DNA from 4 places in the Streptomyces sp. NBC_01471 genome. Region 3 is predicted to be linked to each of the others. Evidence: riboswitches for the same ligand, from Rfam matches in the RefSeq annotation. Region 3 holds a riboswitch; each other region holds the start of a gene.
The links. A riboswitch is a leader RNA that binds a small molecule or an ion and turns the genes downstream of it on or off. The one in region 3 is predicted to bind thiamine pyrophosphate.

Region 1: linked by a shared signal. The riboswitch ahead of thiC (phosphomethylpyrimidine synthase ThiC) and the one ahead of OG285_RS07900 (thiamine ABC transporter substrate binding subunit) in region 3 are both predicted to bind thiamine pyrophosphate.
Region 2: linked by a shared signal. The riboswitch ahead of thiO (glycine oxidase ThiO) and the one ahead of OG285_RS07900 (thiamine ABC transporter substrate binding subunit) in region 3 are both predicted to bind thiamine pyrophosphate.
Region 4: linked by a shared signal. The riboswitch ahead of OG285_RS04425 (cytosine permease) and the one ahead of OG285_RS07900 (thiamine ABC transporter substrate binding subunit) in region 3 are both predicted to bind thiamine pyrophosphate.

The regions. Positions count from the first base shown of each region.
Region 1 is NZ_CP109450.1:3,946,709-3,954,419, forward strand. It holds gene OG285_RS17335 (DUF5326 family protein) at 1-154, shown strand, start outside; gene OG285_RS17340 (hypothetical protein) at 478-978, shown strand; gene OG285_RS17345 (SsgA family sporulation/cell division regulator) at 1,093-1,527, shown strand; gene OG285_RS17350 (YibE/F family protein) at 1,599-2,981, opposite strand; TPP riboswitch at 3,053-3,179, shown strand; gene thiC (phosphomethylpyrimidine synthase ThiC) at 3,172-4,947, shown strand; gene OG285_RS17360 (hypothetical protein) at 5,054-5,884, opposite strand; gene OG285_RS17365 (metallophosphoesterase) at 6,034-7,113, opposite strand; gene OG285_RS17370 (LacI family DNA-binding transcriptional regulator) at 7,285-7,711, opposite strand, start outside.
Region 2 is NZ_CP109450.1:6,096,355-6,104,065, forward strand. It holds gene OG285_RS27290 (deoxyribonuclease IV) at 1-305, opposite strand, end outside; gene pknB (Stk1 family PASTA domain-containing Ser/Thr kinase) at 313-2,250, opposite strand; gene OG285_RS27300 (thiazole synthase) at 2,410-3,204, opposite strand; gene thiS (sulfur carrier protein ThiS) at 3,212-3,478, opposite strand; gene thiO (glycine oxidase ThiO) at 3,475-4,677, opposite strand; TPP riboswitch at 4,675-4,787, opposite strand; gene OG285_RS27315 (NAD(P)/FAD-dependent oxidoreductase) at 4,882-6,102, shown strand; gene OG285_RS27320 (Rv2175c family DNA-binding protein) at 6,168-6,533, shown strand; gene thiE (thiamine phosphate synthase) at 6,716-7,378, shown strand; gene metF (methylenetetrahydrofolate reductase [NAD(P)H]) at 7,572-7,711, shown strand, end outside.
Region 3 is NZ_CP109450.1:1,799,171-1,806,881, reverse strand. It holds gene rlmN (23S rRNA (adenine(2503)-C(2))-methyltransferase RlmN) at 49-1,155, shown strand; TPP riboswitch at 1,185-1,288, shown strand; gene OG285_RS07900 (thiamine ABC transporter substrate binding subunit) at 1,361-2,485, shown strand; gene OG285_RS07895 (ABC transporter permease) at 2,575-4,188, shown strand; gene OG285_RS07890 (ABC transporter ATP-binding protein) at 4,188-5,213, shown strand; gene OG285_RS07885 (SRPBCC domain-containing protein) at 5,326-5,811, shown strand; gene OG285_RS07880 (LOG family protein) at 5,821-6,927, opposite strand; gene OG285_RS07875 (cytosine permease) at 7,011-7,711, opposite strand, start outside.
Region 4 is NZ_CP109450.1:999,929-1,007,639, reverse strand. It holds gene OG285_RS04440 (nucleobase:cation symporter-2 family protein) at 1-167, shown strand, start outside; gene OG285_RS04435 (chitosanase) at 256-1,125, opposite strand; gene OG285_RS04430 (alpha/beta hydrolase) at 1,392-2,075, shown strand; TPP riboswitch at 2,194-2,288, shown strand; gene OG285_RS04425 (cytosine permease) at 2,271-3,674, shown strand; gene OG285_RS04420 (adenylate kinase) at 3,701-4,231, opposite strand; gene OG285_RS04415 (TIGR03086 family metal-binding protein) at 4,289-4,909, opposite strand; gene OG285_RS04410 (GNAT family N-acetyltransferase) at 4,939-5,475, opposite strand; gene OG285_RS04405 (hypothetical protein) at 5,666-5,989, shown strand; gene OG285_RS04400 (YfcC family protein) at 5,986-7,515, shown strand; partial or broken gene OG285_RS04395 (cytosine permease) at 7,577-7,711, opposite strand, start outside.

The DNA.
Region 1 (7,711 bases), 2.1 Mb from region 3:
CGTGCTGATCGTGTTCGGCGGTCTCATCGCGACCGTCATCGGGTTCGTGATCGGGCTGCTCTTCAAGGCCCTGGTCCTGGTGGCACTCGTCGCCGGACTGATCTACGTCGTACGCAAGTTCACCTCTTCGTCGTCCTCGCGGAACGACTGGTAGGACCGTGCGGCCGGTCGGCGCGGCTCGTTGGCGCGCGGCTGGTCGGCACGTCTGAAGGAACGGCGTCGGGCCCGGGCTGGTGTACGCGTGCGGCCGTTAGCCCGGCTGAGGGACGGGGGCAGCGAATCCCCCCGCCCGCACGGAGGCTGTGGCTACAGTGAGAAATCTCTGCCGCCCCCTCGGGAAACTGGCCTGAAAAGGCGCTGACCAGCGGATTGTGCGCGGCGGGACCCATGAGGGAAAGCCCTCACGGGCACGTGAACCGCCGTCGGCATGCTGGGGGTGACCCTTTGGCCACACCACCACACACCGCTGCGCCGACAGTGATCGGATCGCTGAACTCCGGGCGGGACGCGCTCGGGGCGCTGATTAATTTTGCCGCGCATCACGAGGGTGGGATCGACCTCGTCGCGGTCGCCGACACTCCCGCCGCGCCCGCCGTCGAGGAGCGGGCGGACAGCCGGGAAACCGGTCATGCACACGCCCTCGGTCAGTGCCTGCTGAGCCGCCCCGGCGAAGCCTCCCGCAGAGATCATCCGGACCGCCGTCCGGTGCGTCCGCCGACCCGCCATTCGGCACGTGACCGGTGCGTCCTGCTGCGGAGGCCGGCTTCCGCGGAACGGATGCAACCGGTTGCCGGGCAGCAGGAGTACGCGCTCGGAACGGTCGGCGCCGCCATCCCGATCAGGCCCGGCTCAGGTGCTGCGGCGACGGCTGTTTCCAGCCTCGCGCATGAGCAAGTACGGTTGCTCTCCGCTGCTAAAACGTTACGGTCCGAGGTTGGGGCTTTACCCGATTCGCTTGCGTTCGCTCTCAGTATCTGAAATATCACTCCTTGTGATCTGTTTGCGCTTACAGCACGATTACGTCAAGAGGGCCCGGAGGTACATTCCCGGCCATCTTGTGAACCAATACGGCGTCTACTGCGGGGTAGGGACATGCGCGAATCGGTCCAGGCAGAGGTCATGATGAGCTTCCTCGTCTCCGAGGAGCTCTCCTTCCGTATCCCGGTGGAGCTGTGCTACGAGGTGAGCGATCCGTACGCGGTCCGGATGACCTTCCACCTTCCCGGAGACGCGCCGGTGACCTGGACGTTCGGTCGCGAGCTGCTGCTCGACGGGATCAACGCCCCTACAGGGGACGGCGACGTGCACATCGCGCCCAGCGATCCGTCAGGGCTGTCCGACGTTCATCTGCGGCTCCAGGTCGGGGCCGACCGCGCGCTGTTCCGGGCGGGCAGCGCCCCGCTGATCGCCTTCCTGGACCGCACGGACAAGATCGTCCCGCTCGGCGAGGAGTGCAGTCTGGGCGACTTCGACGGACATCTGGAGGCAGCGCTCGGCCGGATCCTCGCGGAGGAGAACGCCGGCTGAAGCCTGCGGCCCGAGGCCCGAGGCCCGAGGCCCGGGCGAGGGCGCGTAGCCGGGGTGCAGAGCGGGGCGGCTCAGTGCTTGCGGCGGCGGCCCCCGCCGCCCCGCGTGATGCCCCCTCCCGCGAGCGCCCGGCCCACCCCGCGCGACGGGCGGTCGGTCCCATGGCCCGCACGGTCGGCCGAGACCACGAGCGCGGCGAGCGCCGTGGTCACCGGCACCGAGGCGACCAGGCCGATCGAGCCCACCAGGGTCCGTACGATCTCCTCCGCGACCAGCTCGGAGTTGGCCACCGTCCCCACACTGCTCTGCGCGATGGAGAAGAGCAGCAGCAGGGGCAGCGCCGCACCGGCGTAGGCCAGAACGAGGGTGTTGACGACGGACGCGATGTGGTCGCGGCCGATCCGGATGCCCGCCCGGTAGAGCCCGCGGGCCCCCATCGTGGGATCGGCCTGGTGCAGTTCCCAGACCGCTGAGGTCTGTGTGACCGTCACGTCGTCCAGCACCCCGAGCGATCCGATGATGACGCTCGCCAGCAGCAGCCCGCTCATGTCGATGTGCGGGTAGAGGCCGTGGATCAGTCCGGTGCTGTCGTCGGTGTTGCCCGTCAGGCCGGCCCAGCCGATGAAGAGCGAACCGAGCAGCCCGATCAGCATCAGCGAGATCAGGGTGCCGATGACGGCGACCGAGGTCCGCGCCGTCGGGCCGTGGCAGGTGTAGAGGGCGATCAGCATGATGGCGCTCGCCCCGATGACCGCCACGACCAGCGGATTCGAACCGTGCAGGATGGCGGGCAGGATGAACAGCGTCAGCACGGCGAAGCTGACGGCCAGCGCGACCAGAGCCATCAGCCCGCGCAACCGGCCCACGGCGACCACCACCAGCGCGAAGATCCCGGCGAGCAGCGCCAGCGGGAACTTCCGGTCCACGTCGGACACCGAGTACTGCAGGTCGCGGGGGGCGTCGGGGGCGTACGCGACGATCACGCCCTGCCCCTGGTGCAACTGGCGCGGGGAGTCCGACCGGACGATCTCGGCGAAGGTGCGGCCCTTGTCCTTGCCACTCGTCACCTCGATCTTCGCCTTCTTGCACGGGGCGCCCTGCGGGGCCGCACCGGCACCGGCCTGCTGCTCCGCCGCGCTCTCGCCGTCGGTACCACTCCCGCTCCCGCCCCCGTCGGCCGTCGACGACTGGTCGGCGTGCAGGTCCTTGCAGTTGACCGCGGTGATCTCCACCACCTTGCCCTGCCGGGTCTGCCGGTCGAACCCGACACCGCTGCGGGCATGGTGCGGGTCCCCGTCCGGCCAGAAGACCGCGAGACCGGCAACGACCGCCGCCGCGAAGGGAATCAGCACGGCTGCGATGACCTTGCGCAGGTGCCTGGACACCGGCGCGGCAGGGCCGTGACCGTGCGGGTGGCCGTGCCCGCCGGGGGACGGTTCAGGGAGTGGTGTCACCGCCAGATCATCGCAAGAAGGGGGAGGCCCTCTGTTCAGCGTGCGCTCTTGGGCACTAGCGTGGGGGGCACCTTTGCACACGCGGGAGCTCGGAGCACCGGGCTGAGAGGGCGCTGATCAGCAGTCTGCTGAGAGCTGCGCCGACCGCCGAACCTGTTACCGGGTAATGCCGGCGTAGGGAGTAGGTCTCATGACCACAGTGGATGCACGCACGCCTGCCACCGATCAGGACGAGCGCAAGCCGGGCTGGCACAAGGGATATGTCGCGGGCCCGGAGGGCTCGCGCGCGGATCTCCGGGTGCCCGTCAGGCAGGTGCACCTCACCAATGGGCAGGACGTGACGCTGTACGACACGTCAGGCCCGTACACCGATCCCACCGTCGAGACCGATGTCCGGCGCGGGCTCGCCCCGCTCCGGGAGAACTGGATCATCGGCCGCGGCGACACCGAGGAGTACGCGGGCCGCCCGGCCCGCCCCGAGGACGACGGGATCAAGCACACATCGCCGCGCGGAGGGCTCCGTAACCTCGACGCGGTCTTCCCCGGCCGTCCCCGCCAGCCCAGGAGGGGGCGCGAAGGGCGCGCGGTGAGCCAGCTCGCGTACGCCGTGCGCGGGGAAATCACCCCGGAGATGGAGTACGTCGCGATCCGGGAGAACGTCTCCCCCGAGGTCGTACGGGAGGAGATCGCCGCCGGCCGGGCGGTCCTGCCGGCCAACGTCAACCACCCGGAGATCGAGCCGATGATCATCGGGAAGCGCTTCCTGGTGAAGGTCAACGCCAACATCGGCAACTCCGCGGTCACTTCCTCCATCGAGGAGGAGGTGGACAAGATGACCTGGGCCACCAAATGGGGCGCAGACACGGTCATGGACCTGTCCACCGGGCGCAATATCCACGCCACCCGCGAGTGGGTGCTGCGCAACTCCCCCGTGCCGATCGGCACGGTCCCGCTCTACCAGGCCCTGGAGAAGGTCGATGGCCAGGCCGAGGAGCTGACCTGGGACATCTACAAGGACACGGTCATCGAGCAGGCCGAACAGGGCGTCGACTACATGACGGTGCACGCGGGGGTGCTGCTGCGGTACGTGCCGCTCACCGCACGCCGCAAGACCGGGATCGTCTCGCGGGGCGGCTCGATCATGGCGGCCTGGTGCCTGGCGCACCACAAGGAGTCGTTCCTGTATGAGAACTTCGAGGAGCTCTCGTCCATTCTGGCCTCCTACGACGTCACCTACTCGCTGGGCGACGGACTGCGGCCGGGGTCGATCGCGGACGCCAACGACGAGGCGCAGTTCGCGGAGTTGCGCACCCTCGGGGAACTCAACACGATCGCCAAACGTCATGGTGTACAGACGATGATCGAGGGTCCCGGTCACGTCCCGATGCACAAGATCAAGGAGAACATCGACCTCCAGCAGGAGATCTGCGAGGAGGCCCCCTTCTATACGCTCGGCCCGCTCACCACGGACGTGGCCCCGGCGTATGACCACATCACCTCCGGCATCGGGGCGGCGATGATCGCCTGGTGGGGCACGGCCATGCTCTGCTACGTCACGCCCAAGGAGCACCTGGGGCTGCCCAACCGGGACGACGTGAAGACCGGCGTCATCACGTACAAGATCGCGGCCCATGCGGCGGATCTCGCCAAGGGGCACCAGGACGCGCAGAAGTGGGACGACGCGCTCTCGGACGCACGCTTCGAGTTCCGCTGGGAGGACCAGTTCAATCTCGCTCTCGACCCCGACACGGCAAGGGAGTTCCATGACGAGACGCTGCCGGCCGAGCCGGCGAAGACCGCGCATTTCTGTTCCATGTGCGGGCCGAAGTTCTGCTCGATGAAGATCTCCCAGGACATCCGCCGCGAGCACGGCGGAAGCCAGGAGGAGATCGAGTCGGGGATGGCGGAGAAGTCGAAGGAGTTCGCGGCCAGCGGCAACCGGGTGTACCTGCCGATCGCCGACTGACGACGCCATGTGCCCCCGGTACGGGGCCGGTCCCGTACCGGCCGGTCCCGTACCGGGCCCAACCTGCCTCGCACCGGCCGGTTCCTACCGCGGACCGGCCGGTGCGTCACTCCGGCTGGTGGTCGGGGCCTCCGAAGTCCGGGCTCGTGAAGTCCGGGCTGGTGAAACTGGGACGCTCGTGGGCCGTCGTCCCGCCCGAGTCCGGACTGGCGAAGTCGGGACGGCTGTAGCCGAGGTTCGGGATGCGGCCCGCCGGGCGGTACGGGGCGGGGGCCGCCGGGTCGACGCTCGGGTCGGCCAGTGCCGCGCTCAGGAACGGGACGATGCCCCGTTCCAGCAGGGCGTGGCGCCAGGCGTCCCGGGCCCGGGCGACCTCTTCGGAGAGCTCGTCGTCCCCCTCCTCCGTCTCGGGGTGCACTTCGGTCGAGCCGTTGCGCAGCGCCGTCAGGAGGAGCCCGATCGCTGCGGCCAGGATGGCGGCAGCGGTGAGGGCCGCGAAGAACCAGCCCGCGGTGACCATGGTGTTGCCGAAGGCGGGCGCCGGATCGAGCGCCTTGAGTATGTAGCCCACCAGCAGGAAGATCACGGCGGCGGTGCCCGCCAGTACCGGGGCCAGTACCGCGAGTACGGCGGCGAGCCCCGCACCCGCGTGGGCGCCGCCTCTGACGGGAGCGAGGACGGAGGCGCGCACCGAATCCGGGGCGGGCGTGCGCAGTCCGGCGCGCACCTTCACGAAGTGCTCGTACTCGGCTGCCGCGGTCGAGGTGACCAGGCTGTCGGCGTCGAGCACCATGGTGCGCAGTTGCTCGCTGTTGAGCCGCTGCCCCAGCTCGGCCAGATCCGGTCGGTCGGGCGCGGTGCGCAGTGCGTCGTCGAGGAGCCGCTCGAACTCCGGACGGTCCTCTGTCAGCAGGTGCGAAGCGCTGTTCATGTGCATCCCCCGATGCTCCGTCGGGCCGTACCGACCGCCTTCTGACGGGCAGTCGGGCGTAAACGGAGGAGAGCCTGCTACGGATAATCCGATGGTAGAGCTGTTATGGCGCGGGGTGACAGAGGGTTTCCGGAAATCGCCTTCGCGTGCGCTGTTCAGTTCGGCAGCGGCAGCTGCACCACGAGTAGCTTTCCGGCCATGGTCACGCCGCCGTCCATGGCGACGGCGAGCCCGTCCGCGTACAGGTGCGGGCCCTCGATGACGGTACGCGGGCTGTCCTCGCCGTCCTCGGCCCCGACCTCGCCCAGCAGGTACGGGATGGGGCTGTGGCCGTGGACGATCCGGTGGCCGCCGAAGACCCCCAGGAGCTCCTGCACGGCCTGCGGTCCCGACTCGTCGCGGAACGCGAAGCGCTTGGTGAACTTGCGGAACAGGTCCCAGCATTCGTCGGCGTCGTTGCGGGTGAGCGTCTCGCGGACGGTGTCGTTGACCGCTTCGAGCGAATCGCCGTAGTCGAGATAGGCGGTGGTGTCGGAGTGCACCAGGAGGTGGTCGTCCTCCAGCTCCATGGCGTCGAGCCGTGACATCCACTGGAGGTGGACGTCCTGCAGCCGGTCCATGTCGGCCTTCTGGCCGCCGTTGAGCAGCCAGGCCGCCTGGAAGGTCGCGGTGCCCGCACCGGAGTTGACCGGGGTGTCGCCGAAGCGTTTGGCGCCGATGAGCAGCAGCTCGTGGTTGCCCATGAGGGCCTTGCAGTAACCTCCGGCGGCCGCGGCCTCGGCGGACAGCCGCATCACCAGGTCGATGACGCCGATGCCGTCCGGGCCGCGGTCGGTGAAGTCGCCGAGGAACCAGAGGCGGGCGTTCCCGGCGGCCCAGTTGCCCTCGGTGTCGATGAGCCCCTGGGCGCACAGGGCGGCCAGGAGTTCGTCGAGGTATCCGTGGACGTCGCCGACGACGTAGAGCGGTCCGAGACCCCCCTCGCCTTCGGAGGGAGCGGGGAGGGGCTGGGGTTCGGGCACGATCGGTACGACGACCGTGTCACCGGGGCCGCCACGGCTGATGACGGGCAGGTCCCGCTGGGTCGCCGTATACCCGTCCGGCTCCTCACCGGCGGCGTACCGCGGCGCCTTCCCGGCCTCGTGGACGTGCTCGGACGCGGGCAGGGGCGGTACGCGGAAGTCCCGCACTGTCGCCGTCCGCATCGCGGGTTCCAGACCGGCCCCCTGAGTCATCGACCCCTCCACCACCGTCGCGCGCCGTGCACCGGTCGGACCTGCCTGGTCGGGGGGTCCGCGGTGTCGTGCGCCCATCATAGGAATGCGACCAGCACTCTGTGACGCACCAGGGGTGCTGAATCCGGACGGTCTGCCGACCGACCGCCCGTTTCGCACCTATTGAGGTGGTCAGTCCGGCGCGGGGGAGCGGGGTGCGCTGACCGTCGTGCGCGGCGGGCGGCGCTGCGAGGAGGTCCGGACGATGAGTTCGGTCGGTATCACCTGCTCGACCGGGTGATCGTCATTGATGCCTTCGATGGCATCGATGAGTAACTGGATGACGGCCGTACCGATCCGGCGGGGCTTGAGCGAGAGGGTCGTGATGGGCGGCTCGGTGCTCGCGTACACGGTGGATTCGCTGCAGCAGACCAGCAGCAGATCCTCGGGGACACGCAGTCCGTACCGCCGTGCTGCCGCCAGCAGGTCGGTGCCGTTGGGGTCGAAGAGTCCGTAGACGGCGTCCGGACGGTCCGGACGGGCGAGCAGGCGGTCCGCGGCGACGGCTCCCGCGCACGGGTCGTGCGCGGGGTAGGACTCGTACACCGGATCCTGTCCG
Region 2 (7,711 bases), 4.3 Mb from region 3:
GCGCCGATCTCCCGGCCCCGGCGCAGCGAGTGGCGCAGGGACTCCACCGACTTCTCCACGGTCGCGGCCGTGTGCGAACCGAAGTTGATCAGATACGGCGCGTGAACGTACGCCGTGACCGCCTCGTTCGCGCACTCCTTGCGGAACTGCTCGTCCTGGTCCGGGTTCCCGGTGGGTGTGGCCCAGCCGCGCGGGTTGGCCACGAAGACCTGTACGGTCTCCGCGCCCAGCTCCCGGGCGTAGGGCAGTCCGGTCCTGGCGAGTCCGCCGGCCACGGGGACGTGGCCGCCGATGGGGTTGCGCACGGTGTGTTCAGAGTCCCTTGGTCTTGATGGTGATGGTGCTGCCCTCCGGGGCCCGGCCGCCGCCGTCGACGGATTGGCTGTCGACGGTGTCGCTGAAGGACAGGAACGGCCGGTCGACATGGACCTTGAAGCCCTTGTCGGTGAGCGCGCTCTTCGCGTCGTCCACGTTGTCGCCCGTGACGTCGGGGACGCTGATCATCCGGGGACCCTTGGAGACCGTCAGTGTGATGGTGTCGCCCTCCTCCGCCCGCGCCCCCTCGGCAGGCGACTGCTTGGCGACCTGTCCGGCGTCCTCGGTGGAGTTGATCCGCTCCGGCGCGACCACGACCTTGAGGTTCTCGTCCTTGAGGTCGGCGCGCGCGTCGTCCAGGGACTCGCCGGTGACATCCGGTACGTCGACCGGGGCGCCCTTCGAGACGACGAGGGCGATCGCGGAGTCGGCGTGCCGCTCCGTGCCGGACCCCGGGTCCGTACGGATCACCTTGCCCCGTCCGACGTCCTCGCTGAACTCCTTGGTGACCATGCCGGACGCCAGCCCCGCCTTCGTCAGGTCCTGCTTGGCCTGTGCGAGCGGCCGGCCCTCGACGCGGGGCACCCGGACGACCCTGGGTCCGCGCGAGATGACCAGGGACACCGCGTCGTTGTCGCGGATGCGGGCGCCCGACGCCGGGCTGCTGCTCATGACCTGGCCGCGGTCGTAGGTGTCGCTGAATTTGCGTTCGGTCCTCTTCACGTCGAGACCGGCGGCCGACAGCCGCGACGTCGCGGTCTTCTCGGGCTGGCCGAGGAGCGAGGGGACCCGGGTGAACTGGCCCGAGTTGATGTACCAGACACCGGCCCCGACGCCCAGCACCAGCAGGACGGCGACGACCGACGCGATGAGACCGCGGCGGGCCCGCCGGCCGCGGCGCACGGGCTGCCGCCCGGGCTCCGGCTCCTCGGCGGCGGGCATCACCAGACGGCTGGTCCGGTTGATCCCCGCTGCGGGCAACGGGCGCCGGATCACATCCGTACGGTCCTCGGAGGAGTCCGCCCCCGGCCGCGCGGCGCCGGTCGCGAGCGCCTGCGGCGGTTCGGCGTCCAGCTCGGCGTCGCTCAGTGCGGCGCGGGCCTCGCGGACCTGGCCGAGCAGCGCCACGGCGTCGTGCGGCCGGTCGCCGGGGTGCCGGGCGGTGGCGCTCGCCACCAGGTCGTCCAGCCGGCCGGCGAGTCCCGGAACGGCGGCGGACGGCGCGGGCACGCCTTCGTTGAGGTGCTGGTAGAGGACCTGTGCGGCGGTGTCGCCGCCGTGCGGTTTGGCGCCGGTCAGCATCTCGTACAGCATCACGCCGCAGGCGTAGACGTCCGCCCGGGTGTCGGCCGTGCCCTGCTCGATCTGCTCGGGGGCCAGGTAGGAGACGGTGCCCAGGATGGTGCCCGTGCTGTTCGTCTCGGTGTCCACGGCCCGGACGAGGCCGAAGTCGGCGACCTTGACCCGGCCGTCGTCCCCGATCAGCACGTTCTCCGGCTTCATGTCGCGGTGGACGAATCCGGCCCGGTGCGCGGCGCCGAGTGCGGCGAGGACCGGCTCCAGGATGTCCAGGGCCGCACGGGGGCACAGCGCGCCCCGCTCGCGCAGGACGTCGCGCAGCGTGCACCCGGCGACGTACTCCATCGCCAGATAGACGTGCGCGCCCTCCGCGCCCTGGTCGAACATGCCGACCACATTGGGGTGGTCGAGCCGTGCGACGGACTTGGCCTCCCGGATGAACCGCTCCACGAACGTGGCGTCGACCGCCAGTGCGGGGTGCATCACCTTGAGGGCGACCACCCGGTCCAGACGGGTGTCGACGGCCCGGTAGACCGTGGCCATGCCACCGACGGCGATGCACGCGTCCACCCGGTAGCGGCCGTCGAGCAGCTGCCCGACGAGCGGGGCTTGCGGGTCACCAAGCGTCGTATCCACGCTGGCGAGTGTACGAGTCGGCGCTGACAGGGCCTAAGCGGTCCTGGCGAATCGGCCGGGACTGAGGCCGAGCTGTGACAGGGCGGGAGGCGGCTGTGGGGGAGGCATCACGCACCTCCCGCCGACCCGCTCGGCCGGCTCCGTGCAAGCGGACACGCCCTAGAACGCGGGCCGCTCCGGATCGAGTGCCGCGCGCCCCGCCTCCGGTGACGACGCCCGGGCGAAGTGCCTCCGGGGGATCCGTCCCGCGCGGTACGCGAGCCGGCCCGCCTCCACGCCCCGCCGCATCGCGGACGCCATCAGCTCCGGTTCCTGCGCGCGCGTCACCGCCGAGGCCAGCATCACGGCCGCGCACCCGAGCTCCATCGCCAGCGCGGCGTCCGAGGCCGTACCGGCCCCCGCGTCGAGGATCACCGGCACGCCCGCCCGCTCCACGATCAGCTGGAAGTTGTGCGGGTTGCGGATGCCGAGGCCCGAGCCGATGGGGGAGCCGAGCGGCATGATCGCCGCGCAGCCCGCCTCCTCAAGGCGCCGGGCCAGCACCGGGTCGTCGTTGGTGTACGGCAGGACCGTGAAACCGTCGTCGACCAGCGTCTCGGCGGCGTCGAGCAGCTCCACCGGGTCGGGCAGCAGGGTGTGCTCGTCCGCCACGACCTCAAGTTTGATCCAGTCGGTGCCCAGCGCCTCGCGGGCCAGGCGCGCGGTCAGGACCGCCTCGCCCGCGGTGAAGCAGCCGGCGGTGTTCGGCAGCACCTTGATGGCGAGCCGGTCGAGCACCGAGAGGACCGAGCCCTGCACCGTCGGGTCGAGGCGGCGCATCGCGACCGTCGTGAGTTCGGTGCCCGACGCGATCAGGGACCTCTCCAGCACATCGAGGCTCGGCGCACCGCCGGTCCCCATGATCAGCCGGGAGGAGAAGACGGTGTCCGCGAGGGTGAGGGGATCGTCTGCCATGTCCGGTTCAGCCTCCTTGGACTGCGGTGAGGATCTCGACGCGGTCGCCGTCGCCGAGCGCGGTGCGGGACCAGCTGCCCCGGGGCACGACGGTCTCGTTGACCGCGGCGGCGACACCCGACGGAGCGCTGGTGAGGCCGGTGACCAGCACATCGAGGGTGGTGCCCGGCGCGATCCTGCGGGGCTCGCCGTTGACCGACACGTCGACCGGCGGCGGGTCCGCGGGAGGTGCGTCCACCGGCGGCACGTTCGTGGGCGTGGGCGGCGTGTTCATGCGGGCTGCTCCTGTCGTACGGGAGAGAAGCGCCGGGGAGTGAAGGCGCGGGCCTCGGCGGGCAGCTCCCCGGTGGTGAGCAGTTCGGCCATCACATCGCCGGTGACGGGGGTGAGCAGCACGCCGTTCCGGAAGTGCCCGGTGGCCAGCAGGAGGCCGGGCAGCGCGGTCGGGCCGAGCAGCGGCGCGTTGTCGGGCGACGCGGGACGCAGTCCCGCGCGCGTCTCGGTGAGCGGGAGTTCGGTGATGCCGGGCACCAGCTCGTGGGCGTCGCGGAGCAGTTCGTACACCCCGCCCGCGGTGACCGTGGTGTCCCAGCCGAGCTCCTCGCTGGTCGCGCCGACCACGAGTTCCCCGTTCTCGCGGGGGACCAGATAGACATCGCTGCCCCGGACGACCGCGCGGACGGTCCGGCTGAGGAACGGCGCGTACACGGGCGGCACCGTCAGCCGCAGGACCTGCCCCTTGACCGGGCGTACCGGCGGAAGCACCGCGTCCGGCACCCCGGCGAGCCGGCCGCTGAGGCTGCCCGCCGCCAGGACCACCCGGTCGGCGGTGAGCGCGACGCCGTCGGCGAGCACGACGCCGGTAGCCCGGCCGCGTTCCACCGTCAGCCGCTCCGCCCAGCCGCGGTGGAAGGTGACCCCGGCCCGCTCGCACGCGGTGAGCAGCGCTTTCGCCAGCCGCCGCGGATCGACCTGGTGGTCGCCGTCCACCCGCAGCCCGCCGCGTACCCCCGGCGCGAGCATCGGTTCGAGGCGCCTGCACTCGCGTCCCGTGAGCCATTCGGACTCCAGGCCCGAGCGGAGCTGGAGCGCGTGCAGCTCCCGCAGACGGGCCCGGTCGTCGAGGTCGAGTGCCACGGCGAGGGTGCCGCAGGCGCGGTAACCCAGCTCCTGCCCCGATGCCTCCTCCAGCTCCGCCGCGAACGCCGGGTAGCGGCGGGCGGACTCCAGATTCAGACCGAGCAGGACCTGCTCGCCGTAGTGCAGTTCCGTGACGGCGGCCAGCATGCCGGCCGCGACCTGTGCGGCGCCGCCGCCCGGCTGCGGGTCGACGACGGCGGTGCGCAGTCCGCGCTGCGCCGACCGCCAGGCCGTGACGAGGCCGATGATCCCGCCACCGATGATCAGTACGTCGGGCAGCGTGTCCGCGCGGTCGGTGCGGTGCGCGTGGTGGTTGGCGTGATGCGCGTGCATGGGCGTCCAGCCCCTCCCTTCGCCGGCATGACCCGGATCAGGTTCGTACGGTCGGAGGCCGTCCAGCCCCCCTCTCAGCCCGGTACGCCCGGACTCCCGCGAGTGGTTCAGCGTGGCCAGCCTAACCCCGGTCCGCGCCGCCCCGTAAGGCGTCCCGGGACGGCCCCCTGTCCTGACGGTGCGTCAGCTGCTTAAGGTGATCGGGTGAGTGAGCCGAGGAACGTCGTCATCGCCGGTGCGGGCATGGCCGGAGTGCAGACCGCTGTCGCCCTGCGGGACCAGGGCTTCACCGGGCCCGTCACGCTGATCGGTGAGGAGTCCCACCAGCCGTACGACAGACCGCCGCTCTCCAAGTCCGTGCTGCTCGGCAAGGCCGAGGGCTCCGCCTTCGACGTCGACTTCGGCGCGCTCGGGGTCGAGCTGCTGCTGGGCTGCGAGGTGACCGGCGTACGCCCGCGGGAACGGGAGCTGGACACCTCGCGCGGCCCCGTCCCGTACGGGTCGCTGGTCGTCGCCACCGGCGCCCACCCGGTCACGCTGCCCGGCAGCGAGGGCGTTCCCGGCGTCCATCTGCTGCGCACGCTCGACGACGCGGGGCGGCTGCGGGCCGTCCTCGCCGACCGGCGGGACGTCGTGGTGGTGGGCGCCGGCTGGATCGGCGCCGAGTTCGCCACGGCCGCACGGGAGGCGGGGTGCGCGGTGACGGTGGTGGAGGCGGCCGGCCGGCCGCTCGTCGGGGCGTTGCCGGCCGAGATCGCGGCGCCCATGGCCGACTGGTACGCCGACAGCGGCGCCGAACTCGTCACCCACGCACGCGTGGCCCGCGTCGAGCCGGGGGCCGTGGTCCTGGAGTCCGGGCGGCGGCTGCCCGCCGCGGCCGTCCTCGTCGGCATCGGGGCCAGGCCCGCGACCGGCTGGCTGGCCGGCTCCGGAATCGCGCTGGGCACCGACGGCTCGGTCACCGCCGACGAGCGGCTGCGCACCTCGGTCGCCGATGTGTACGCGGTCGGCGACTGCGCGTCCTTCCCCTCCCGCCGGTACGGCGAGCGGCTGCTGGTCCACCACTGGGACAACGCCCTCCAGGGGCCGCGCACGGTGGCGGCGGACGTGATCGGCGAGACGCCGCAGGTCTACGACCCGGTGCCGTACTTCTGGTCCGAGCAGTTCGGCCGGTTCGTCCAGTACGCGGGCCACCACGCGGCCGCCGACACCCTGGTCCGGCGCGGCGACCCGTCCGGTCCGGCCTGGTCGGTGTGCTGGCTGCGGGAGGGGCGGCTGGTCGCGGTGCTCGCCGTCGGCAGGCCCCGGGACCTGGCCCAGGGCCGGAAGCTCATCGAGTCGGGAGCCCCGGTGGATCCGGTGCGTACCGCCGATCCGGCCGTGCCGCTCAAGTCGGCGGTACGCCCGGAGACGGGCCGGAGCTGAGCACGCGCCGCCTGAAGGGCTGAGTCCGGGTATCGACTGTCAGTGCGGGATGGCAGGCTTGTCCCGTGACCGAGATTGACGCAAAAACCGATGCTCTCATCCCCGCCTGGCTGCACCTGCCCGACATCGCCGAGATGTTCGACGTCGAGGTGACCCGGGTACGCCAGCTGGTCAGGGACGGCACGCTGATCGCGGTGCGCCGTGGTGAGAACAGGGCGCTCCAGGTGCCCGCCGCCTTCATCGACGGCACCAAAGTGGTCAAGGGCCTCTCCGGGACCCTGACGCTCCTGCGGGACGACGGCTTCAGCGACCAGGAGATGCTGGAGTGGCTCTTCACCCCCGACGAGACCCTGCCCGGCACGCCCGCGCAGGCGCTGAGCGAGAATCGCGGGACGGAGGTGAAGCGCCGGGCCCAGGCGCTCGCCCTCTGACCGGATGGTGACCACCCCGCGGTGTACGGAAGGGGCCCGCAGCCCCGGCCCGTACACCGCGGGTCCGTACCGCCGTTCGTCACCGCCGTTCCTGTACGGCAGCCCATCGCTGTCCACCAGTGCATCAGCTCACCTGTCCATCAGCTCAGCAGTCCATCGCCGTCCCTGGGGGGAATCGCCCGATGTCCACCGCACCCGCACCGCTCTCCGACGCCCGGCTGTATCTCTGCACGGACGCGCGCAGGCGCCAGGGTGACCTGCCCGAGTTCCTGGACGCCGTCCTGTCCCACGGCGTGGACATCGTCCAGCTGCGGGACAAGGGGATGGAGGCGGCCGAAGAGCTCGACCACCTCCAGGTCTTCGCCGACGCCTGCCGCAGGCACGGCAAGCTGCTCGCGGTGAACGACCGGGCGGATGTCGCGCACGCCATCGCGTCCGACGTGTTGCACCTGGGCCAGGGCGACCTGCCGGTCCCCGCCGCCCGTGCGCTGCTCGGCCCCGAGGTGCTGATCGGCCGCTCGACCCACGCCGAGTCCGAGGTGGACGCGGCCGCCGCCGAACCGGGCGTGGACTACTTCTGCACCGGGCCCTGCTGGCCCACCCCGACCAAGCCGGGTCGGCACGCGCCGGGGCTCGGCCTCGTGCGGTACGCGGCGGCGCTCGGCACCTCCCGGCCCTGGTTCGCGATCGGCGGGATCGACGCGGGCAACCTGGACGAGGTGCTGGACGCGGGGGCGCGCCGCGTCGTGGTCGTCCGTGCGATCACCGAGGCGGGCGACCCGGCTGCTGCGGCTGCCGCTCTCGCCGCCCGGGTCCGGGCCCGTACCGGGCAGGAAGCCCGGTAGGGACCGGGAGGCCCCGCCGGGGACCGGCGATCAGCAGGGCCAGGAGGTCCGGCCGGGGTCTGGCAGACGGCCGGCAGGGAAACGGACGTACCGGTTCCGGATAACTGTCCGATGGGTGGACAAGTATCTCGCAAATCGGTCATAAAGTCCCGGCGTGGTTGGGGGAGAGGTAAGCCCTGACTAATCTGCCCGTATGGCCTTCGGTACCTCTTCCACCAGAACCGACCACGCCCGGACCGTGCGCGATCTGCTCGCGACCGGCAGGACGCTGTACTCCTTCGAGTTCTGGGCGCCCAAGACCGAGAAGGGCGAGCGGAACCTCTGGAACGCGCT
Region 3 (7,711 bases):
CACAGGACGGCGGGCCCTCCCTCCGCTGTCTGCGACACTGGATGAACCATGCCTAAGCCCGGAGAACTCACTTTCGTCGCGCCCCGCGGAGCCAAGAAGCCCCCGCTCCACCTCGCCGACCTCACGCCCGCCGAGCGCAAGGACGCCGTGGCCGAGACCGGCGAGAAGCCGTTCCGCGCCAAGCAGCTGTCGCAGCACTACTTCGCGCGGTACACCCACGACCCCGCCGAGTGGACCGACATCCCGGCCGCCTCGCGCGAGAAGCTGCGGGAGGCGCTGCTTCCCGACCTGATGAGCGTCGTGCGCCACATCAGCTGCGACGACGACACCACCCGTAAGACGCTCTGGAAGCTGCACGACGGCACGCTCGTCGAGTCGGTGCTGATGCGCTACCCGGACCGGGTGACGATGTGCATCTCCTCGCAGGCCGGCTGCGGTATGAACTGCCCCTTCTGCGCCACCGGTCAGGCGGGCCTCGACCGCAACCTCTCGACCGCCGAGATCGTGCACCAGATCGTCGACGGTATGCGAGCGCTGCGCGACGGTGAGGTGCCGGGCGGGCCCGCGCGGCTCTCCAACATCGTCTTCATGGGCATGGGCGAGCCCCTCGCCAACTACAAGAGGGTGGTCGGCTCGATCCGCCGGCTGACCGACCCCGAGCCGGACGGTCTCGGGCTCTCGCAGCGCGGGATCACCGTGTCCACGGTCGGTCTGGTGCCGGCGATGCTGCGCTTCGCCGACGAGGGCTTCAAGTGCCGCCTCGCGGTCTCGCTGCACGCGCCCGACGACGAGCTGCGCGACACCCTCGTCCCGGTGAACACGCGCTGGAAGGTCCGCGAGGTGCTCGACGCGGCGTGGGAGTACGCCGCGAAGTCCGGCCGCCGGGTCTCCATCGAGTACGCGCTCATCCGCGACATCAACGACCACGCCTGGCGGGGCGACCGGCTCGGACGGCTCCTCAAGGGCAAGCCGGTCCACGTCAACCTGATCCCGCTCAACCCGACACCGGGCTCCAAGTGGACCGCGTCCCGGCCGGAGGACGAGAAGGCGTTCGTCGCCGCCATCGCCGCCCACGGTGTCCCCGTGACCGTACGGGACACCCGTGGCCAGGAGATCGACGGAGCGTGCGGGCAGCTGGCGGCCGCGGAGCGGTAGGGCCCGTGTAACGTGGGCCGCACATTTTCATATTCCGACAGGGGAGCGCCACAGCGCTGAGAGTGCGGCACGCCGCAGACCCTCTGAACCTTGCCCGGGTCATTCCGGGTAGGAAGTTCGGTCACTACTCAAGCTGTTCAGCCCTGCCCGTTTCCGCGGGCAGGGCCGCGTCTCTTCCTGGATGTCCCCATCCCAGGAGGAATCAGTGAGTACCACCAAGCGAGCGCGCACGTCCGGCAGAACGCTGACCACCAGGAGGCTCACCGTCACGGCGCTGGCCGCCGCGCTGGGCGTCTCGACGCTCGCTGCCTGCGGAAGCTCCGGCGACTCCGGTTCGGGCGCCAAGAACTCCAAGGTCGTCACGCTGGTCAGCCACGACTCGTTCGCCGCGTCCCCCGCCGTGCTGAAGGAGTTCACGAAGGAGACCGGCTACACCGTCCACGTCCTGAAGAGCGGGGACGCCGGAGCCGCGCTCAACCAGGAGATCCTCAGCAAGGGATCCCCGCGCGGCGACGTCTTCTTCGGCGTCGACAACACCCTGCTGTCGCGGGCACTCAGCAACGGCCTCTTCACGCCGTACCGGGCCAGGGGTCTGGACCAGGTCGATTCCGGGGTACAGCTCGATGCGGCGAAGCACCGGGTCACCCCCATCGACAGCGGCGACCTCTGCGTCAACTACGACAAGAAGTACTTCGCCGACCACAAGCTCGCCCCGCCCAAGAGCTTCGACGATCTGATCAAGCCGCAGTACAAGAACCTCCTCGTCACCGAGAACGTCGCCACCTCGTCGCCCGGGCTCGGCTTCATGCTCGGCACGGTCGCCCGGTACGGGAACGACGGCTGGCAGGCGTACTGGAAGAAGCTTGAGGCCAACGGCGTCAAGGTCGACGACGGCTGGGAGCAGGCGTACAACAACGACTTCTCCGGTTCGGCCGGCGGCAAGAAGGCCAAGGGCGACCGGCCGCTCGTCGTCTCGTACGCGTCGAGCCCGCCCGCCGAGGTGCTGTACGCCAAGCCGCAGCCGAAGACCGCCCCCACCGGTGTCGTCACCTCCACCTGCTTCCGGCAGATCGAGTTCGCCGGGCTGCTTGACGGCGCGAAGAACGAGAAGGGCGGCAAGGCCCTGATCGACTTCCTGATCAGCAAGAAGTTCCAGGAGGACATGCCGCTCAACATGTTCGTGGACCCCGTGGTGAAGGGCGCGAAGGAGCCCGCGGTGTTCACGAAGTTCGGCGCGAAGGTCACCCGTCCCGAGACCGTCGCACCCGGCACGATCGCCAAGAACCGTGATCAGTGGGTCAAGTCGTGGTCCTCGATCGTCCTGAAGTAGAGCCCGCGGCGCGGAAGGGGCCGTCCGCGACCGGGCCGGGGCCAGCGAACAGGGCGGCCCGGCGGCGGACGGCGGTGCGGCTCGCGCTGATGGCCGTGCCCGTCACGTTCTTCGCCGTCTTCTTCGCCTACCCGGTCGCCGCCATCGTCGGCCGCGGCCTCAAGGCCGGCGGCACCTGGCAGTTCGGGCGGATCGGCGACGTGCTGAGCCAGCCCGACATCCTGCACATCCTGTGGTTCACCACCTGGCAGGCGTGCGCGTCGACCGGGCTCACGCTGCTGATCGCGCTCCCCGGCGCGTACGTCTTCGCCCGCTTCGACTTCCCCGGCAAGCAGCTGCTGCGCGCCGTGGCGACGGTGCCCTTCGTGCTGCCCACCGTCGTCGTCGGGACGGCCTTCCTCGCGCTGCTGGGCCGCGGCGGCCTGCTCGACCAGCTGTGGGGCGTACGCCTGGACACCACCGTCTGGGCGATTCTGCTCGCGCACGTCTTCTTCAACTACGCGGTGGTCGTGAGGACCGTGGGCGGCCTCTGGGCGCAGCTCGACCCGCGCCAGGAGGAGGCCGCGCGGGTGCTCGGCGCCTCCAGGTTCGCCGCCTGGCGCCGGGTGACCCTGCCCGCGCTGACGCCCGCGGTGGCCGCCGCCTCGCTGATGGTCTTCCTCTTCACCTTCACCTCCTTCGGCGTGGTGCAGATCCTCGGCGGACCCACCTTCTCCACGCTGGAGGTGGAGATCTACCGGGAGACCGCCGAACTGCTCGACCTGCCGACGGCGGCCGTGCTGACACTGGTGCAGTTCGCCGCGGTCGGAGCGATCCTCGCGCTGCACGCCTGGACCGTGCGGCGCAGGGAGAGCGCGCTGAGCCTGGTGGATCCGGCGCAGACCGCGCGCCGTCCGCGGGGGACGGGCCAGTGGACGCTGGTCGGCGGGGTGATCGCGGTGATCGCCGTACTGATCCTGCTGCCGCTGGGGGTCCTGGTCGCGCGTTCGCTGGACGGCCCGGGGGGCTACGGCTTCGCGTTCTACCGGGCGCTCCAGTCGCAGGGCGCCGGCGGCGGTACGTTCCTGGTCCCGCCGGTCGACGCGATCTGGAACTCCGTGCGGTACGCCCTGGCCGCGACCGGGATCGCCCTGGCCGTCGGCGGACTCGCGGCCGCGGCGCTCACCCGGCGGGCCGGACGGCTGGTGCGCGGGTTCGACGCCCTGCTGATGCTGCCCCTCGGGGTCTCCGCCGTGACGGTCGGCTTCGGGTTCCTGATCACCCTCGACAAGCCGCCGCTCGATCTGCGCTCGTCCTGGATCCTGGTGCCGCTCGCCCAGGCGCTGGTGGGCGTTCCGTTCGTCGTACGGACGATGCTGCCGGTGCTGCGTGCGGTGGACGGGCGGCTGCGGGAGGCCGCGGCCGTTCTCGGTGCCTCGCCGCTGCGGGCCTGGCGCGAGGTGGACCTGCCGATGGTGCGCCGGGCGCTGCTGGTCGCGGCCGGCTTCGCGTTCGCCGTGTCGCTGGGGGAGTTCGGGGCGACGGTCTTCATCGCCAGGCCCGACAACCCGACCCTCCCGGTGGCGGTGGCACGGCTGCTGGGCCGGGCCGGTGAGCTCAACTACGGGCAGGCGATGGCGCTGTCCACGATCCTGATGCTGGTGTGCGCCGTGTCGCTGCTGGTGCTCGAACGCATTCGTACCGACCGCTCTGGAGAGTTCTGATGCTGCAACTGGACGGTGTGACGGTCCGCTTCGGGCAGCGGGTGGCGCTGGACGCGGTGGACCTGGCGGTCGCCGAGCACGAGACGGTCTGTGTGCTCGGGCCCAGCGGCAGCGGCAAGTCGACGCTGCTGCGGGTCGTGGCGGGGCTGCAGCCCGCGTCCGCCGGGCGGGTGCTGCTGGACGGGACGGAGCAGAGCGGGGTGCCGGTGCACCGGCGCGGTGTCGGCCTGATGTTCCAGGACCACCAGCTCTTTCCGCAGCGTGATGTCGGGGGCAATGTGGCCTTCGGGCTGCGGATGCGCTCCGTCCCCCGGGCCGAACAGCCCCAGCGGGTGCGGGAGTTGCTGGAACTGGTCGGCCTGCCCGGCGCCGAGCGGCGGGCGGTGGGCGCGCTCTCGGGCGGGGAGCAGCAGCGCGTCGCGCTGGCCCGGGCGCTGGCCCCACGCCCCAAACTGCTGATGCTCGATGAGCCGCTCGGTCAGCTCGACCGCAGCCTGCGTGAACGCCTCGTCGTGGAACTGCGCGGTCTGTTCGGCCGGCTGGGTACGACCGTGCTCGCCGTCACTCACGACCAGGGTGAGGCCTTCGCGCTGGCGGACCGGGTCGTGGTGATGCGGGACGGGCGGATCGCCCAGGCCGGTACCCCGCTGGAGGTGTGGCAGCGGCCGGCTTCTGAGTTCGTCGCGCGGTTCCTCGGTCTCGACAACGTGGTGGCCGCGACGGTCACGGGCCGGGCGGCCGACACTCCCTGGGGCAAGATCCCGGTGCCGGAGGGATCGGCGCAGGGGGAGGGCCGGCTCCTGGTGCGGCCCGCCGGTGTGCGGCTCGCGGCGCCGCGGGAGGGGCTGCGCTGCACGGTGGAGGCGCGCACGTTCCGGGGCAGCCACGTGGCCGTACTGCTCCGTCCGGAGCACGGACCGCAGCTGGAGGCCGAGTGCCCGCTGCTCACGGCGCCCGGTGTGGGCGAGACGGTGGGGGCGGTCTTCGGGGCGGCCGATGTGGTCCTGCTGGCCGCGGAGGAGTGAGGGCGGGTCCCGGGCGTCCGCCGGCCGCGGTCACCGGGCCGGGTGTTCCGGCAGGACAGCCCCGGCCGCCCGGGAGAACATCTGAGTGACCTCCGGAAAGGGCAAGGACACCATGAGCACCGAGAAGAACGCCGAGAACGACACCGCGGACGGGACGGGTGAGGGCATCACCCTCACCCGTGTTCTGGACGCACCGCCCGAGCGGGTCTTCCGGGCCTGGACCACGCCCGCGCAGTTCGCCGCCTGGTACGGCGGTGACGCGGAGGCGCCCCTGGACCGGGTCACCATGGACGTCCGCCCCGGCGGCAGATGGAGCCTGGTGCTGGTGGTGCCGGACCACGGCGAGATGCCGTTCCACGGGGTCTACCGTGAGGTCGGCGCCCCCGGACGGCTGGTCCTCACCCTCAAGGACGGGGGAGCGCCCGAGGACGTGGAGGGTGAGATCGTCACCGTCACCTTCGCCGACCTGGGCGGCGGCCGTACCGAGATGGCCTTCCACCAGGGCGGCGGCAACCTGACAGCCGGGCAGTACGAGAACGCCAGGGGCGGCTGGGAGATCTTCTTCGACACCCTGGCCACGGTGCTGGCCAAGGGCTGAGCCCCGAGGTCAGAAGACCATCCCGGCCAGTGCCTCGGGTGCCTCGTCCACCGTGTCGACCAGGGCGATACGGGACTCCATCGACCGGCCCTTGGCCAGCGCCCGGAGCAGCGGCCAGGCAGGCAGTTCCTCGGTCCAGTGCGCGCGGTCCACCAGGACCATCGGGGACGGTTCGCCGTGCGAGCGGTAGTAGTTCGGGGTCGCGTTGTCGAAGATCTCCTGGACGGTCCCGGCCGCGCCGGGCAGGAAGACGACGCCCGCCGTCGAACGGGCCAGCAGTCCGTCCTCGCGGGTGGCGTTGGCGAAGTACTTGGCGATGTGCCCGGCGAAGGCGTTCGGCGGCTCGTGGCCGTAGAACCAGGTGGGGATGCCCACCGAGTCCCCGCCGTCCGGCCAGCGGCCGCGCACCTCGAAGGCGGCGCTCGCCCAGTCGGAGACGGACGGCCTGAACGACGGTGTCTTGCCGAGGAGTTCCATCGCCTCGTCCAGCATTCCGTCCCGGAAGGGCGCTGCGTACGCGCCGAGGTTGGCGGCCTCCATGGCACCGGGTCCGCCGCCGGTGGCGACGGTCAGACCGGTGCGGGCGAGCGTACGGCCCAGCCGCGCCGCCCCCGCGTACTCCGCCGTGCCGCGGGCCATGGCGTGGCCGCCCATGACGCCCACCACCCGTGCGCTGTCGAGGTGTTCGTCGAGTGCGTCCGAGATCGCGTCGTCATGGATGGAGCGGAGCATCGAGGCGAATATGTCGCCGTCGTTCCCGGTCCGCTGGAACCAGGCGTACGCGCGGGCGTCCGGGGTCGCCTCGTAACCGCTGTCCGCCAGACCCGCGAACAGTTCGTCCGCGGAGTACAGCAGCCCGCGGTACGGGGCGAAGGGCAGGCCGGGGACCGGCGGGAAGACCAGTGCGCCCGCGGCGCCCACCGCGGACTCGGCCTCGGGTCGCATGGGGCACCCGAGGAAGACGGCGCCCGATGTGTCCGCCGAGAGCAGTGTGTCGGTACGGTCCGTCAGGTCGACGGCCTGGACGCGGTATCCACCGAGCGCTCCTCGGGCGGCGGCCCGGTCGAACTGGTCGAGGGTCTCGATCTCGCGGTCACGCTCAGGTGTGGTCGGCATCCGGTCATCGTAGGGGGACGCCTCCACGGGGCCGGCGGCGCTCCACCGTGGCCCGCCGGGCAGGCCCCGCCGCAGGGTGGCGGTCAGGCCGGGAGGTGGCGGGTGTCCCCGCCGCCCGTGCTCCGCAGGAGGATCGCGTAGAGGAGGGAGGCGACGACGATACCGGCGGGGAGGGCCAGGTCCACGCCGCCCAGGGCCTGTGCGATCGGCCCGGTGTAGAGGGTGTCGACGCACAGGGCCGCCACGGCGACGCCTCCCGCGAGGGCCAGGGCCCCCGCCGTGCTGACGCCTGCGGTGTACCAGAAGGGGCTGCCGGGGGTCTCGTCCATGAGGGTGGGGCCGTCGTACCGGTTGCGGCGCAGCAGGATGTCCGTGGCGTAGATGGCCATGGCCGGGCCGAGCAGGACCACGGTGAGCTGAAGGACGTTGCTGACGGTGTCGAGGAAGTTGGAGACGAGCAGCCCGTAGAGGGTGAGGGAGACGGCGGCGGTTCCGTCGGCGATCACGCTGAGGGAACGGCGGATGCGGACGCCGACGGCCTGGAGGGCGAGTCCCGCACTGTAGGACGTCAGGGCGTTGATGGCGATCGTGCCGAGGACCAGGGCGAACAGGAAGAACGGGTCGAACCAGCCGGGCAGGATCTTCTGGAGCCCGGACTGCGGATCCGTCATGTCGACCGCGGTCGCGGCGAAGGCGCCCAGGGAACAGACGGCGACGCTGGGCAGGAAGCCGCCCAGCGCGGTCCACCCCACGATCGACCTCGCCGAGGTGGTCCGGGGCAGGT
Region 4 (7,711 bases), 800 kb from region 3:
ACTCGGGCATATCCACCGGGTGCGTGGTGGCCATCGTGCTCAACCTGGCCTTCAACCACCTGGGGCGCAGGAAGGACGCCGGGGTCCCGGAGACCCCGGGCGAGCCCGCTGCCGATGACAACTCGACGCAGCAGGCCGTGGCCAAGGCGGCAGCCGCACTGCACTGACCGTGCGGCACTGACGGTGGCATGACATACGGGGCGCGTTCCGCACCAGTGGTGCAGAACGCGCCCCGCCCCCGTGCCCGCGGGCCGGTCAGCTGATGCTGTACGGGTCCCCGTATACCTTCCAGCTGAGCGGCGTGTGCAGGTCGAGATTGCCGTTCTTCAGGAAGACGCGCTGCTCGGTGTCGACCCGGCTGGTGTCGCTGTGGGCCTCCTCCTGCTGCATCGCCCAGACCCGGGCGTCGAGGAAGGCGTTGAGGTACGTGGTCTCGTTGCCGCCCTGTGCCGGGGTCTTGGCTTTGGCCAGGGCCCTCTTGCGGATGGAGCTGAAGCTGGTGCTGTCGTCCCCGTCACCGTGCATGACGATGGCGTCGTAGTAGGCGAACTGGCCCAGGACCCCGATGCCGTCGGTCTTGCCCTGCTTCACGGCCGGGTTGAAGTAGACCCGGTCGCGCTCGTCGTTCTGGGCGGTCTGGAAGGCGGTGTCCTTGGCCGCGGTCTTCCAGGCGCTCTCGAAGGCCGATCCGAGGCCCGAGTGGGAGTCGCTGCCGTTGACCTTCTCCAGGGCGGGGAGGTATTTGGCGAGCGGGTTGCCCGGCTCCCGGTCGGTGTACAGCTTCACCAGGTCCAGCATGTCGCCGGTGCCGGAGCAGAACCCGATGATGCCGGCGGTGTACCCGCGGCCGTCTCCTATGTCCTCGATGTACTTGTACTGGGCCTTCCAGTCCAGTGAGGAGTTCTCGGCGCTGGAGACCAGCTTCATGGCGATCTCCTTCTTCGCCGGGTCGTCGAGTCCTGTCGCCGCCGTGGCGACGTGCCGTGTGGCGTGTGAACTCACGTGCTCCGCCGGGGCGTTGGTCGCGTAGGCGGTGGCCGGGACGGCCACCAGGGCCAGCCCGAGCACGGTGCGCGTGATGATCCTCCGGCTGCGTCCAGCGGTGGTGCGGTGGGGGGCTTTCACCGGTCCTCCAAGGGGAGTTCGTGCGGCGATGTTCTGTTAGGAAGCTTTCCTATCAGCTACCCAGGAGGCCGTACACCCCCTGGGGTGAAAGGAGTTGAGCGAATTGGACACGCCCCGGACTGATCCTGACCGATGGCGCGCGGAGGGTGGCGAAAGGTAGGCAGGGTGTATCACCTATTTTGCCCGAAGGTGACTCCACGCAACCGGACGGCCTCCGTGCGCCACGGCGGCGGATGCACCGGCCCGCGCGCTGTAGCGTCTGCGGTATGGACGATCACTCAGTAGTCGATGTCGGCGACGTACGGCTCGCGTACCGCACCTGGGGCGACCCCTTCGGCGCGCCGGTGGTGCTGCTGCACGGCCTCGGCGGTTCGTCCGCGACCTGGGAGGAGACCGGGCGGGTGCTCGGCGAGGAGTGGCGGGTGTACGCCCTCGACCTGCGAGGACACGGGGAGAGCGACTGGCCGGACGAGTACTCGTTCGAGCTCATGCGCGACGACGTACTCGGCTTCCTGGACGAACTGGAACTGGACCGGGTCGGGGTCGTCGGCCACTCCATGGGCGGCGTCGTCGCCTACCTGCTCGCCCAGGAGCACGCGGACCGGGTGGAGCGGCTCGTCCTGGAGGAGACCCCGCCGCCGTACCCCAGGGACGTGGCCGAACCGGAGCGACCCGAAGACCCGGTCGACTACGACTGGAACGTGGTGCCCGCCATCAGGAACGAGATCCGCGAGCCCGGTCCCGAGTGGGCCGAACGGCTCGGCGAGATCGTCGCCCCGACGCTGATCGTGACGGGCGGCCCGGACAGCTCGATGCCGCAGGAGCGGATCCCCGACATGGCAGCGGAAATCCCCGACTGCAGGACCATCACGATCCCGGTCGGCCACACCGTGCACGCGCTGGAGCCCGGACAGTTCTCCGCCGCGGTCAGTGACTTCTTCACCAGCTGAGCGGCGGGTGCAGCGTCCGGCCTGGTGAACACAGCGACCCCCTGCTCGTCGCCGTCGCCCCCCGCGGCTGCGCACCCTCGCCGCGGACAGCGTGGCGCCGCACGTTAGCCTTGCCGTCGTACCGGACACGGGGTGCCCCGTCCAGGGGCTGAGATCACACCCGCCGAACCTGAACCAGTTAGCACTGGCGGAGGGATGTCGCTCATGTCATTTCCACCTGCTCCCAGCAGCACGTCGGCCACAGGTCCGCGATCCGTCTTCGACGGCCGGATGCCCGCCGAACCCGGCGACTTGCGTATCGAGGCACGCGGCATCGCCCCGGTGCCCGGGCACCATCGCTATGGCGGCCCGGGCCGGCTGTTCACCGTGTGGTTCGCCCCGAATCTGACCATGACCGGCGTGTTCACCGGCACCGTCGGTATCGCGCTCGGTCTGGACGTGCCCACCGCCCTGGCGGCCGTTGTGCTGGGCACCTTGATCGGCGCCGTTCCCACCGCGTATCTCGGAACCTGGGGCAGCCGCACCGGGGCAGGTCAACTGCCCTTGGCCCGGCTCGCGTTCGGCCGCTCCGTCCTGGTGCCCGGCCTGCTGCAATGGCTGTCGTCGGTGGCCTGGGACGCACTCATCGGGCTGTTCGGCGGAGACGCGCTGGCCCGGCTCTGCGGCTGGCCCTTCTGGCTGGGCGTACTGGTGATGATGCTGGGACAGGGGTCCCTCGGAGTGCTGGGCTACGAAGCGATCCACCGGCTCCAGAAGCTGATGACCTTCGTGCTCGCCGCCGCTTTCGCCGCCCTGGCCTTCAGACTCCCGGACAGCGTCCAGCACGCGGCCGCCGCCCACGGCGCCGACCGCGCCGGTGCGTTCGTACTGACCAGCACCATCGCGCTCAGTCTGGCGCTGTCGTGGGCTCCGTACGCCAGCGACTTCAGCCGCTACCTGCCGCAGGACACCTCCCGGCCGCGGATGTTCTGGTACACGCTCCTCGGCGTCAGCGTCTCCTTCGTGGCGGTCCAGTCACTCGGGTTGTGGGGCGCCTCGGTCTTCACCGACCAGACCGCCCGCGGGGTCGAAGGACTGCTGGGCGGCGGCATACTCGGCGGGCTGGGGCTGCTGGCCGTGGCGCTGGCCGCCCTGTGCAGCAACGCCATGAACGACTACAGCGGCTCGCTGGCGCTGCAGACCATCGGTCTGCGCGTCCCGCGTCCGTTCGCGGCCGCTCTCGCCGCCGTACTCGGTTTCCCGCTGGTGCTGTGGATGCATGCCGCCGACACCACCGCCCGCTTCCAGAACGTACTGCTGTTCGTCGGCTACTGGATTCCCGGCTTCGTCGCCGTCGTCGCGGTCGACTGGTTCGCCCGGGCCCGCGCGGGCGAACCGGTCGATCCCACCACGGAGAGCGTCCGTTCGCGGTCCGGCCGACCCGCACTGGTGGCATTCTGCGCCGCCTTCGCCGCAGCGGTCCCGTTCATGAACACGGGTCTCTACACAGGTCCGGTGGCCGCCGCACTGCACGGCGCCGACCTCGCCTACTACGCGGCCTTCCTCACCGCACTCGTCGTCTACGCCCCCTTCAGGCTGCGCCGCCGCCCGGCCGTCTGAGCGGAACAGGGAGGCGCGCGCCGGTATCAGCTGTCGCGGCCGAGGGTCTCCAGCCAGGCAGCCGTCTCCTCGGGGCGCTCGAAGCGGAGCACGCGCAGCGGCGCGAAACGCCGGTCGCGGGTGCGGCGGCGGATGTCCTCCCGGCGGGCCGCGTGCTGGGACCACGCCCACCAGGCGGGGTGGTCCCCGCGGAACCACCCCGCCACCGTCTCCCGGTTCCCGCCGAACACCCGCTCACACAGCACAGTCCGGCGCAGCGACCGCCGCAGGACCCGGGGCATGACCACTCGCCTCGGATAGTCCAGCCAGACCACCGTGTCGGCCCGCTCCCACAACAGATCGCGGACCTCGGGGTAGCCGTACGAGTCGAAGACCCAGGACGGGGTGGCAGCGATCCGGGCGACCTGTCCGGCGAACGCCTCGTTCACGGACCAGCCGGGCCCGACGAAGTGCAGCGCGTCCATCTCGTGATACGGCACGGCGCGCCGCTCGCTCAGCGCCCGGGCGAGGGTGGACTTTCCGGCCCCGGTGATACCGGCTACGAGGATGCGTCGCATCGGGGCAGGGTACGCGGCTTCGGAGGCGGCCGACGGGCCGGTGCCGGCCAGGGCTTCCTAAGGCTTCCACTCCGGGCTGCGCCCGCTGAGCCCGATCACCCGGTCGAGGAACGGGGCGTCCTGCGGAACCCCGACAGCCGGGCCGAAGGCGGGAGCCTGCGCCGGGCTGTCCGGCCGGCCGAGCAGCGCGTACGAGACGCCGAGGCTCCCCGGATCGGGCGCGTACCGCTGCCCGGTCGCACGGGCCAGGTCCCAGCCGTGTACGACCAGCTCGTTCAGTGCGATCCGACCGGCGACGGGGGCGGGCAAGGTGAATCCGCCCGCCCTGGTGTCGCCCTCCCAGGCGGCGGGGGAGTGCCAGGCCGCGATCAGCTCCTCCAGCTGCCGGGGCAGCGCCGTCCGCCAGTCAGGGGCCAGTTCGGGCTTGGGGCCGGTCCCCGGCGCCGTGTCGGTGTTCGGCCCGAAGTCCTTCCCGGCCGCGGCGCGGAACGCCACCGTGAGCCCGGAGATGTGGGCGAGCAGGTCCCGGACAGCGAAGTCCGGGCAGGGCGTGGGATCGCCCAGCTGCCCGTCGCCGACGGCGTCCGAGAGCCTCGCCATGTGCCGGGCCGGCGGTTCCAGGTCGGGCAGAGCGCCGTCCGGTTCCCTGCGCGCCTCTGTGTGCCTATCCGTGTTCATACCTTTCAGACCGGACCCGGCACGAGAACTCATCGGTCGGCCGGAAATCCCGTGGGATTCCCGGCGGCGGAGGTGAAGTCCTCCAGCGCCAGCGCATGGACGGTGCAGGGGCGGCCGAGGACGGTGTCCTCGCGCAGGGGTGTGAACCCGAGGCGCCGGGCGACCGCGGCCGATGCGGCGTTGTCGGGGTGGATCATGGAGGTGATCCGCTCCAGCCCCAGCGGCCCGAAGCCCCAGGCGAGCACGGACCGGGCCGCTTCCGTGGCGTAGCCGCGGCCCCAGTGCGCACGGGCGAAGGTCCAGCCGATCTCGGTCTCGTCGAACTGCTCCCACCAGTGCAGGCCGCAGCGTCCGATGGCCTCCCCGGTGCTCCGCAGCTCGACGGCGCACAGGCCGTGTCCCCGCCGGGCCCACTGCTGCTCGATGACACGCAGGCGCGCGGCGGCCTGCGCGGGGGTGTAGGCGCCGACGTACGAGTTGACCTCTTCGTCGGCGTGCAGCCGCACCCACCAGTCCGTGTCGGACTCGCTGAGCGGGCGCAGCCGGAGGCGTTCCGTGGTGATCACTGGCCTTGGTCCTCACTGTCCGTGGTCGGGGGCTTCGCCCGCAGGGCCCTCCCGCAAGCGGGTGGCGCCGCATCCGCGACGGTACAAGGACCGAGTGCGGCCCCACCGGTGTGGTATCGGACAAAGTGCGGGCCCACGCTCCCTGTGATGCCGTTGGCGCAGATCCTCCGGAGCGGAACAGGGGTGCACGATGGAGCTGGGACCCGGGCAGGCGGGGCAGGAGGAGTTCCGTACGCTCGCGGGCGTACGCGGCGATGCCGCGCTGACCGGTTCGGGAGGCCCCGGCCGGCTGCTCCGGAGCGGCCCGGCGGTCACGGTCGCCGGGATCGAGGCGTCCCCGGCCGGCCATGGGGCGCCACCCGTCGTGCCGTACGTGCGAGTGAACTTGAGCCTCCGCTCCCGTCCGGGGCAGGACTCGCAGGAGGTGCAGCGCAGGCTCGTCACCCGCCTGGCCGCACTGCGTCCGTCCGGTGCCGCGCCCACTGCGGCGTCCCGGTCCCGGGCCGCCGCGTGAGCACGGTCCAGACCCGGCAGGCCCCGGACGAGAAGCCACCGGAAAAACGCGGGTTCGTCTTCCCCAGTGCCCTCACCGTCCTGGCCGTCGTCACCGTCGCGGTCTGGGCACTGGCCTTCCTGATCCCGCCCGGCGCCTACAAGAGGAACAAGTCCGGGGCGCCGATCCAGGGCACGTACCACCGTGTCCCCTCCGACCGGGGGATCGTCCACCGGCTCAACGACCTCTTCCTCTCCCCGGTCAACGGCCTCTACGGCGTCCAGGACGCGAAGACCGGCCAGGTCGGCCCCGGTCTGGCCGGCGAACTGTACGGCAGCGCGGGTGTGTTCCTCTTCGTCATCGCGATCGGCGCCTTCATCACGGTGGTCTTCGCGACCGGTGCGCTGGACCTCGGCATCGGGCGTCTCGCGCACCGGCTCCGCGAGCGCGGCGCGCTGCTCATCGCGGGTGTGATGCTGGTCTTCGCGCTCCTCGGCACGGTGGAGGGGTTCGCCGAGGAGACCCTCGGGTTCTACGGGCTGATCGTCCCGCTGATGCTGGCACTCGGCTACGACCGGATGGTGGCGACCGGCACCATCATCCTGGGCGCGGGGGTCGGCGTGCTGTGCTCCACCGTCAACCCCTTCGCGACCGGGGTCGCCTCGTCGGCGGCCGACATCTCCCTCGGCGACGGCATCGTGCTGCGCGCGCTGATGTGGATCGTCCTCACCTCGGTGACCATCGCGTACGTCATCCGCTACGCGAGACGGGTCAGACGGAATCCGGAGCGGTCACTCTCCGGGTTCCTGCCCGGCGACCGTGAACAGAGCGCCACCGGGGCGGCGGAACCCCCGCGGCTGACCACCCTGCACAAGGTCATCCTGGTGCTCGTCACCCTGACGTTCGCGTTCATGATCTTCTCGGTCGTCCCCTGGGCGAGCGCCCTCACCGGAGACGCCGGCGCCACCCCGTACGGGTTCGAACTGGGCTGGTCCTTCCCGCAGCTGGCGGCCCTCTTCCTGGTCGCCGCGGTGATCGTCGGGATCGTGGCCCGCCTCGGCGAGCAGCGGCTGAGCGCCACCCTCGTGCAGGGTGCCGCCGACTTCATCTCCCCGGCGCTGGTGATCGTGCTGGCCCGCGGAGTCACGGTCATCATGAACAACTCGCAGATCACGGACACCGTGCTGCACTCCATCGAGGGCCTGGTCTCGGGCACGTCGTCGTCGGTGTTCGCCTTCTTCGTCTTCCTCGTCAATCTGCCGCTGGCCTTCCTGATCCCCTCGACCTCGGGCCACGCCACGCTCGCCATGCCGATCCTCGCGCCGCTGGCCGACTTCGCCGGGGTGTCGCGCGCCCTGGTCGTCACGGCCTGGCAGTCGGCGAGCGGCTGGATGAACCTCTGGGTCCCGACGACCGCTGTCACGATCGGCGGGGTGGCGCTGGCGAAGGTGGGGTACGACAAGTATCTGCGGTTCATCTGGCCGCTGCTGGCGATCCTGTTCGTGCTGATCGGGGGGTTCGTGGCGCTGGGGGCGGTCTGGACGTGACGCGCGGCCCGGCGACCCGGACGCGGCACGGTCTCAGATCCGCGCGTGGAGGGATGCTGCCGATCTGCACGCACCACAGGAACCCGAAGGAGATCCAGCCGAGGGTCGACAGGCCGAGGAAGGAGTTCTCGGTCAGTCCGACGAGCGGGTGGTGCAGGGTGATCAGCAGGACGTTCAGCACATGGGATGCGAGATA